DNA from 2 places in the Nocardia sp. GP40 genome. Region 2 is predicted to be linked to the other one. Evidence: riboswitches for the same ligand, from Rfam matches in the RefSeq annotation. Region 2 holds a riboswitch; the other holds the start of a gene.
What was found. Region 2 has a riboswitch for S-adenosylmethionine ahead of ABH933_RS36295 (aminotransferase class V-fold PLP-dependent enzyme). Riboswitches for the same ligand answer to the same signal wherever they lie in the genome.
Positions count from the first base shown of each region.

Region 1: linked by a shared signal. The riboswitch ahead of ABH933_RS08775 (rhodanese-like domain-containing protein) and the one ahead of ABH933_RS36295 (aminotransferase class V-fold PLP-dependent enzyme) in region 2 are both predicted to bind S-adenosylmethionine.

Region 1 covers NZ_JBNPVW010000002.1:902,215-906,398, reverse strand. The annotation lists gene ABH933_RS08780 (O-succinylhomoserine sulfhydrylase) at 162-1,376, opposite strand; gene ABH933_RS08775 (rhodanese-like domain-containing protein) at 1,373-1,795, opposite strand; SAM riboswitch class IV at 1,810-1,925, opposite strand; gene ABH933_RS08770 (hypothetical protein) at 1,972-2,418, opposite strand; gene ABH933_RS08765 (FAD-dependent oxidoreductase) at 2,699-4,087, shown strand; gene ABH933_RS08760 (amidohydrolase family protein) at 4,170-4,184, shown strand, end outside.
Region 2 covers NZ_JBNPVW010000016.1:18,183-22,366, forward strand. The annotation lists gene ABH933_RS36285 (DUF2752 domain-containing protein) at 1-524, shown strand, start outside; gene ABH933_RS36290 (hypothetical protein) at 582-770, shown strand; gene ABH933_RS36295 (aminotransferase class V-fold PLP-dependent enzyme) at 1,040-2,359, opposite strand; SAM riboswitch class IV at 2,407-2,520, opposite strand; gene ABH933_RS36300 (LysE family translocator) at 2,615-3,277, shown strand; gene ABH933_RS36305 (flavin reductase family protein) at 3,279-3,743, opposite strand; gene ABH933_RS36310 (YbaK/EbsC family protein) at 3,850-4,184, opposite strand, start outside.

The DNA.
Region 1 (4,184 bases), on a different contig from region 2:
CCCACCTCGTCGGCCCGCACATTCACCGGACGCAGGTAGGACGGAACAGCGGGCACAAATTCATCGCCGGAACCGCGAGGCCGGCGATGCAGACGCGGAGACGAAACAACCCTCATCGCCGAAACCGTTCGGCGACAAGGGTTGTGAATCGTCGGAATGCCTCAGCCGAGCGCCTGATCCAGATCGTTCAGCAGGTCCTGCACGTCCTCCAGGCCGATCGATATGCGCAGCACGCCGTCGGTGATACCCACGGCCGCACGGCCTTCCGGCCCCATCGCGCGGTGCGTGGTGGTGGCCGGGTGGGTGATCAGCGTCTTCGCATCGCCCAGGTTGTTGGAGATGTCGATGATGCGCAGCCGGTTCAGCACCTCGAAGGCGCGCTTCTTCCCCTCCTCCGGCCCCGAGGCCAGCTCGAAGGTGATGACGGTGCCGCCGCCGTCCATCTGCTGCCGGGCCAGCTCGTACTGCGGATGCGAGGGCAGGAAGGGGTATTTCACCCACGCCACCGCGGGCTGCTGCTCCAGGAATTCGGCGATCTTCAGCGCGGACTGCACCGAGTGCCGCACCCGCAGCGGCATCGTCTCCAGGCCCTTGAGCAGCGTCCACGCATTGAAGGGGCTCAGCGCCGGGCCGGTGTGCCGCATCAGGTTCTTCACCGGGCCGTCGATGTACTCCTGCGAGCCCAGGATCGCCCCGCCCAGCACCCGGCCCTGGCCGTCGATGTGCTTGGTGCCCGAATACACCACGACATCCGCGCCCAGATTCAGGCTGCGCTGCAGCAGCGGCGTGGCGAAGACGTTGTCCAGCACCACCTTCGCGCCGGCGGCGTGGGCCAGCTCGCACACCCGGCGCACGTCCACCAGGGTCTGCATCGGGTTCGACGGGGTCTCGAAGAAGACCGCCTGGGTCGGCTTCGACAGCGCCGCCTCCCACTGGGACAGATCCTCGCCGTCGACGAAGACCGTTTCCACGCCCCAGCGCGGCAGGATCTCGTTGCACACCACGAAGCACGAACCGAACAGGCTGCGCGCGGCGACCAGCCGATCGCCGTTGCCCAGCAGCGCGGCGAGGGCGGTGAAGACCGCGGACATGCCGCTCGCGGTCGCGAAACACGCCTCGGCGCCCTCGATCAGGCGCATCCGCTCCTCGAACATGGCCACGGTCGGATTGCCGTAGCGCGAGTACACGAAGTGCTCGATCTCGCCGGTGAACGACGCCTCGGCCGCCTCCGCGCTGGCGTAGACGAAGCCGGAGGTCAGGTACAGCGCCTCGGCGTTCTCCTCGAATCCGGACCGCCGCAGCCCGCCGCGCACAGCCTGGGTCGCCGGGCCCACGCCCTCGGGCAGCGGCTTGTCGAACGCACCACCGGTGATCACGACTGCCTCCAGGCCAGCCCCAGGGCGCGCCAGCCGGCGCCGCCGCGATGCCCGTTCGCGTCGAGCGGGCCCTCGAAGCCCTCGAGCACGTTGTAGGAGGGGGCGTATCCGGCCGCGGTCGAGGCGATCGCCGCGCCGATGGAGCGCTGCCCGGACCGGCACAGGAAAATCACCGGCGCGTCGCTGTCCGCCGCGCGCCCGGCCAGCGCCTGCTTCAGCTGGTCGGTGAATTCGCCGTTGGGTGCGCCGGTGCCGTCGACCCATTCGATCAGCGCCGTGGGCCGGTCGATGGCGCTGGTGTCGGGCACGCCGACGAACCGCCACTCGGCCTCGGTGCGCACATCCACCAACACCGCATCGGGGTTGTCGCACAACAAATCCCACGCCTGCTGGGGCGTGATGTCACCTGCGTAAGTCACAGAACCTCCTCGCGAATCCGCACTTGCCGCACCCGGAGCTGGGCGCGTGCCAGGTCGTCACCCGGAGCACCCCACCGCGGAGGAGGGTTGCCGGCCAGCGAGCCGGGGCCTATCGCTGGCACTCATGACCTTCGATCGAGATTGCCTGGCCATGGGGCCACCTGTCAAACCCTCGTTCACGGCCGATCGCAGACGAGCCAGGTGCCCTGCGGCCGGGTCAGATTCCAGACCGAGGTGGCCGATTTCCCGTCGACCTTGCTGCTCACGGTCACCGTCGCGCGGTTGCCGTCGACGTGGGGATCCTTCAGGCCATCGATCGCGATGTCCTTTCCGGCCGCATCGGGACCCAGCGGCGAACGCGCCTGCTCGAATCCGGGGCACTCGGTCCCGGCCCGCTTCGCCGCATCGGTGCCGCGCTGTGCGTCGACGAAGGCATGCACCGCGTTCGCGATGCGATCGGCATCTGTGAGATTCTTCTCAGCGGGGTGCAGCAGCGCGGCGATCACGATACCCACGATGACCAGCACCGCGAGCACCGCGGCGGCCAGGAACGGCACCAGCGAGCGGACCGGCTCCCCCTGGTCGATCGGGGTCGGCTCGCCGGTGGTCTCCGCGTCACTCATGCACCGATCATCCCTGGTGGCGGGCGGGCCCGGAGAACGGACCCCGGCTCGTTCGCGCGATGCCGCGACAACCGGCCATAGCCGACACCGATAGAATCACCGCCGAGCCCGGTCCCGGCCGGGACGAACCGAATCCCCCCGAGCGGCAACGTTGCAGCATCGAACGGTATGAAGGATCGTCGGGTGTATCCCGGACCCAGCGTCAACTTAGCCTAAGCTAAGAGCGACGGCTAAGAATGACAGTGACGACAGAGTTCTCGACCAGAGGGTGCGCATCAGAATGACGGAAACAAGTGCAGGAACCCGCCCACTGCGCATCGCGATCGTGGGCGCCGGACCGGCCGGTATCTACGCCGCCGACGCGCTGATGAAGTCCGATGCCGAGGTCTCCATCGATCTGTACGAGCGCATGCCCGCGCCGTTCGGGCTGATCCGCTACGGCGTGGCGCCCGACCACCCGCGGATCAAGGGCATCATCACCGCGCTGCACAAGGTTCTGGACAAGCCCCAGGTGCGCCTGCTGGGCAATATCGACTACGGCACCGACATCACCCTGGCCGATCTGCACCGCTTCTACGACGCGGTGATCTTCTCCACCGGCGCCAACGCCGACCGCGCGCTCGGCGTCCCGGGCATCGACCTGGACGGCAGCTACGGTGCCGCCGACTTCGTCTCCTGGTACGACGGCCACCCGGACGTTCCCCGCACCTGGCCCCTCGAGGCCGAGAAGGTCGCCGTGCTGGGCGTCGGCAACGTCGCCCTGGACGTGGCCCGCGTGCTGGCCAAGACCGGTGACGAGTTGCTGCCGACGGAGATCCCGCCGAACGTCTACGAGGGCCTCGAGGCCAACAAGGCGCTCGAGGTGCACGTGTTCGGCCGCCGCGGTCCCGCCCAGGCCAAGTTCACCCCGCTCGAGCTGCGCGAGCTCGACCACTCGCCCAATATCGAGGTCATCGTCGATCCCGAGGACATCGACTACGACGAGGGCTCCGAGGCCGCGCGCCGCCACTCCAAGCAGGTCGACATGGTCTGCAACACCATCGAGCAGTGGGCCATCCGCGACGTCGGCAACCGCCCGCACAAGCTGTACCTGCACTTCTTCGAGAACCCGGCCGAGATCGTCGGTGAGGACGGCAAGGTCGTGGGCCTGCGCACCGAACGCACCCAGCTCGACGGCACCGGCAACGTCAAGGGCACGGGCGAGTTCCGCGACTGGGATGTTCAGGCCGTCTACCGGGCCGTGGGCTACCTGTCACAGAACATCCCCCAGCTGCCCTTCGACGACCAGGCCGGCACCGTGCCCAACGAGGCCGGGCGGGTGCTGATCGACGAGGATGCCGACGGTGCCGCGCGCTATCTGCCCGCCACCTACGTCACCGGCTGGATCAAGCGCGGCCCGGTCGGCCTGATCGGCCACACCAAGGGCGACGCCAACGAAACCATCGCCTGCCTGCTCGACGACGCCGCCGCGTTCACCCCCGCGGCCGAGCCCGAGCTCGACGCGGTAACGAAGTTCCTGGAGGACAAGGGAATTCCGTTCACCACGTGGGCCGGCTGGTACCGCCTCGACGCCCACGAGCGCGCCCTGGGCGAGCCGCAGGGCCGCGAGCGCGTCAAGGTCGTCGAGCGCGAGGACATGCTGCGCGCCAGCGAGCCGCACAAGGCCTGAGCACCGGCTATCCCTTGCGGCGCTTACCGGGTCGGAAGTGCCGCATATGGATCCTGTCGGTGTCTCGAGGCATGCTGATCTCGTGTTCGATGCCCAT
Region 2 (4,184 bases):
GACATTCTGCGGTAGGGCCGAGTGCATATCGCGTAGCCGAGACCGGTGAACTTCGGGCGGGTGAATCGCGGCGAGACCGGGTGGGCGGTCCGCCGACTGTGGTCGGCACCGTAGACAAGGCATCCGGCTGGCGGGCACTCGGCGCGCCGGCGCTGGTCGGGGGTGTCGGGTTTGCGGCGGCGGTGCTGGTGCATTTCCACGATCCGCATGTGCAGGGTTCCTACGGGGTCTGCCCGTTCTATGCGTTGACCGGGTGGTGGTGTCCGGGGTGCGGGGGGCTGCGGGCGATGCACAATCTGACCGAGGGCCGGATCCTGGACGCGGTGCACAGCAATGTCTTTCTGCTGCCGCTGATCCTGGGATTCACGCTGTGGTGGGGCGATTGGATGGTGCGCCGCTGGCGTGGTCGTCCGGGACGTTCGTTCACGATGAGCCGCACCACGCTGGCGATCGTGCTGACGCTGCTCGCGGCGTTCACGGTGCTGCGCAACACCCCCTGGGGCGCCTGGCTGGCGCCGGTCTAGGACGACGGCGTATTTGCTGCAGTGGGATCCGGCCGCACGGTCCGGCATGCTGGGACTATGGCCGATTCCCTGAAGGCTCGAATCCGCGAGAAGCTGCTGCGCCAGCTGACCGAGGACGGCACCCCGGATCCCGAGTGGGACGATCCCCGGCAGATCGCGGTCGAGTCCGATCTCGAGGCGCTCGACGCGGTCACCGAGGACGATCCGCTCGTGGAGGAACTGGCCGCCCGGTATCTCGTGCCGTAACAGGCTCGGGCACTTCGGAACTCGCGGTCGAGTCCGATCTCGAGGCGCTCGACGCGCTCACCGAGGACGACCCGCAGGTCGAGGAGCTGGCGGCCAGGTGCCTCGTGCCGCGCCCACCGGAGCTCACCGCCGATCCGCCGGGCGCGGCGAGCATCGCAATCGTGACCGGAACCCGCCGCGGATCGCGCCTGTTCCGCCCCGGCGCGGCGAGCATGCGCAATCGGGACCGGAACCCCGCGGACCGCGCCAATTCCGCCGCTGGCAGGCGGTCAGAAGGTGCAGGGCGCCGCGCCTGCCGCGGCCGCAGCGGCCAGGCCCGGGCGGGTCTCCGGTACCGGGTTCCACTGGCCCTCGGTGTAGGCGTAATTCCAGGCGGGGCCCTGCTCGACCAGGGTCGCGACGGCCTCGATCAGGCGGTCCACGTCCGCGGCGGAGGTGCCCAGGCCGATGCTGGCTCGGAGCGCGCCGTCGACTCCGAGGCGGGCCAGCAGCGGGTGTGCGCAGAAGCGGCCGTCGCGCACACCGATCCCGTGCTCGGCCGACAGATGCGCCGCGACGCGTCCGGGCTCGAATCCGTCGAGGGTGAACGCGACGATGCCGACGCTGTCCTCGCTGTCGGGCCAGATGCGCAGGAAGTTCACTCCCGCAATGGCATTCAGGCCGGCGCGTAGCCGATCGGCCAGCGCGCGCTCGTGTTCGACGGCGGTGCGCTCCTCGATCGCGCCGAGTGCGTCGCAGGCCGCGGCCAGGGCGGCGACTCCCAGCACGTTCGGCGATCCGGCCTCGTGACGCTGCGGCGCGGGCGCCCATTCGGCGCCGGTCGTGGTCACCTCGCGCACCGCTCCGCCCCCGGCCAGATACGGGTCGGCGGCATCGAGCCAGTCGCGCCGGCCCACCAGCACGCCCGCGCCGAACGGCGCGTACAGCTTGTGGCCGGAAAATGCGAGATAGTCGATTCCGGTGGCGCACAGGTCGATTCGGCGATGCGGCGCCAGCTGCGCGGCGTCGACCAGGATCCGTGCGCCGCACTGGTGCGCGATATCGGCCAGCCGACGCAGCGGCAGCACCTCGCCGGTCACGTTCGAGGCGCCGGTAACGGCAAGCAGCGCAGCGGGTTTGGTGCACAGCTCGGCGACGACCCGGCGAATGGTCTCCACGACGGTGTCCGCGGCCGGGACGACGCGGCGGCCGTGCCGGGTCCAGGGCAGGAAGTTGGCGTGATGTTCGATGTCGAGCACCACGGTGTCGCCGGGCACGCAGGAGGCCAGCAGGTTCAGCGAATCGGTGGTGTTGCGGGTGAAGACGACCACCTGGTCGTCGGCGCAGTGCAGAAAGCGGGCCACCGCGGTGCGGGAATTCTCGTAGCAGTCGGTGGAGATGCGCGAGGCGTATCCGGCGCCGCGGTGCACGCTGGCGTAGTACGGCAGCAGCTCGCTCACCCGGTCGGCGACCTGGGCCAGGGCCGGCGCGCTGGCGGCGTAGTCGAAGTTGGCATATTCGCGAGTTCCGCCCTGTACCAAGGGAACTTGCAGATCGCATCCGGAAACGCGGGCGATCGGGGCACAGCTGGACGTGAGTACAGCAGTCATCACACAAATCCCTTCGGGACCAAGGGGACCCCGGGAAAGGTGAACGGAGTCCGCGCTTGCCGTGCCCGGTCGGGCTACGGCCCGGTCGTCACCCGGAGCACCCCGCCGCGGAGGAGGGTTGCCGACCAGCTAGCCGGGGCTTGACGCTGGTACTCATGACCTGTCCCGAGACTGGCAGACGCCGCCCGCCGTTGTCAACTCCCGGCCGCGTCATATTCCCTTGCCATCCGCCATGAACTGCGGTTACGTAGTCCGGTGAGTCCTTCCCTGCTACTCGGCTTCGTCGGCCTGTGCCTGTTGCTGGCCATCACCCCGGGGCCCGATACGTTCCTGGTCCTGCGCTACGCCATGGCCGGACGACGACCGGCGATCGCGGCGTCGCTCGGGTCGGCGCTGGGCGGCATCGCCTGGGCGGTTGTGGTCGCCGCCGGGGTCGCCACGCTGTTGGAGCAGTCCGCGACGGCCTACCGAATTCTCAAGGTGATCGGAGGAATCTACCTGCTGTACTTGGGAATTCGGACATTGCGCGAGCATCGCCGGACGAGGGCAGGGAAAACAGAAGAGCTGCTTACCGATTCGGCGCTTGAGCCGGCCCTCGAGGCGATTTCCGCGCGCGGAACCGCTTCTGCGCGTTCGGCATTCACCGCAGGGCTGGTCTCCTGCCTCTTCAATCCGAAGGTGGGCCTGTTCTATCTCGCCGTGCTCCCGCAGTTCCTGACCCACGTCACCTTCACCGGCACGCTGACCCTCGGTGCGATCGAATCGAGCATCGCCGCAACGGAAATGGTGATCGTGGCCCTGGCCGCCGCCGGCGCGGTGGCCCTGCTGCGGCGCCCACGCGTACGAGATCGGCTGGAGCAGATCAGCGCCGGGATACTGGCGGCACTCGGTATCGGGACCATCGCGTCCGCCGGGTGAATCACTCCAGTCCGCGGGGGCGGTGATAGGACCCGTTGTAGTACAGCAGCGGCGTCGCGATGGGCGCGTCGTCGGTGTTGTCGTGCACGCGGGTGACCAGGCCGATGACCAGGGTGTGATCGCCGATCGGGAGCAGCTGGTGCACCGACGCGCGCACCCAGAGCGGGGTGCTGTGCAGCACCGGCTCGCCGGTCTCCAGCGTCGTCCACAGCGCGGAGTCGCTGAACCGTTCCTCCGCGCTGCGCGAAAACCGTTGTGCCAGATGCAGTTGGTGCTCGCCCAGGAAGTGCACGACCAGCGACCGGGCGGACAGCATGGCCTCGATGCTCGACGAGGTCTCGGCGATATTGAACGAGATCAGCGGGGGCTCGGCCGAGAGTGAGGCGAACGAGGTGGCCGTGAATCCGATGGGCCGGCCGTCCTGCTCGAGCGTGACGATCGTCACCCCGGCGGGGTAGTGCCGCATGGCGGCGCGGAACTCCGCCGCGGTGATACCGCTCAGATCTAGCTCACTCACAGTCCCAACCTACGTCGCGGGCCCGGCGGGTATTCCGGCATATGCCACTCACCGATCAGTCCACGTCGATCGCCAGGCCCGCGGTGATCCGCACGAGCTCGGAAAACGAGGTCCGGAACAAAGTATTGGGATGCCCACCGGCCGCCCACAGCTCGCGGTGGCGCGAGAGCGCGTTGTCCACATACGTCGACAGGTTGGTCGGATGCCCGACGGGCGCGACCCCGCCGATCGGCTGCCCGGTGACCGCGCGCACGACCTCGGCCGGGGCGCGGGTGAGCGTACCCTGCAGCCGCTCGCCGGTGCGCTCCAGGTCGACCTGGTGCTCACCGGACACCAGCAGCAACACCGGATCCTCGTCGAGCAGGAACAGCAGCGACTTGGTGATCGCAC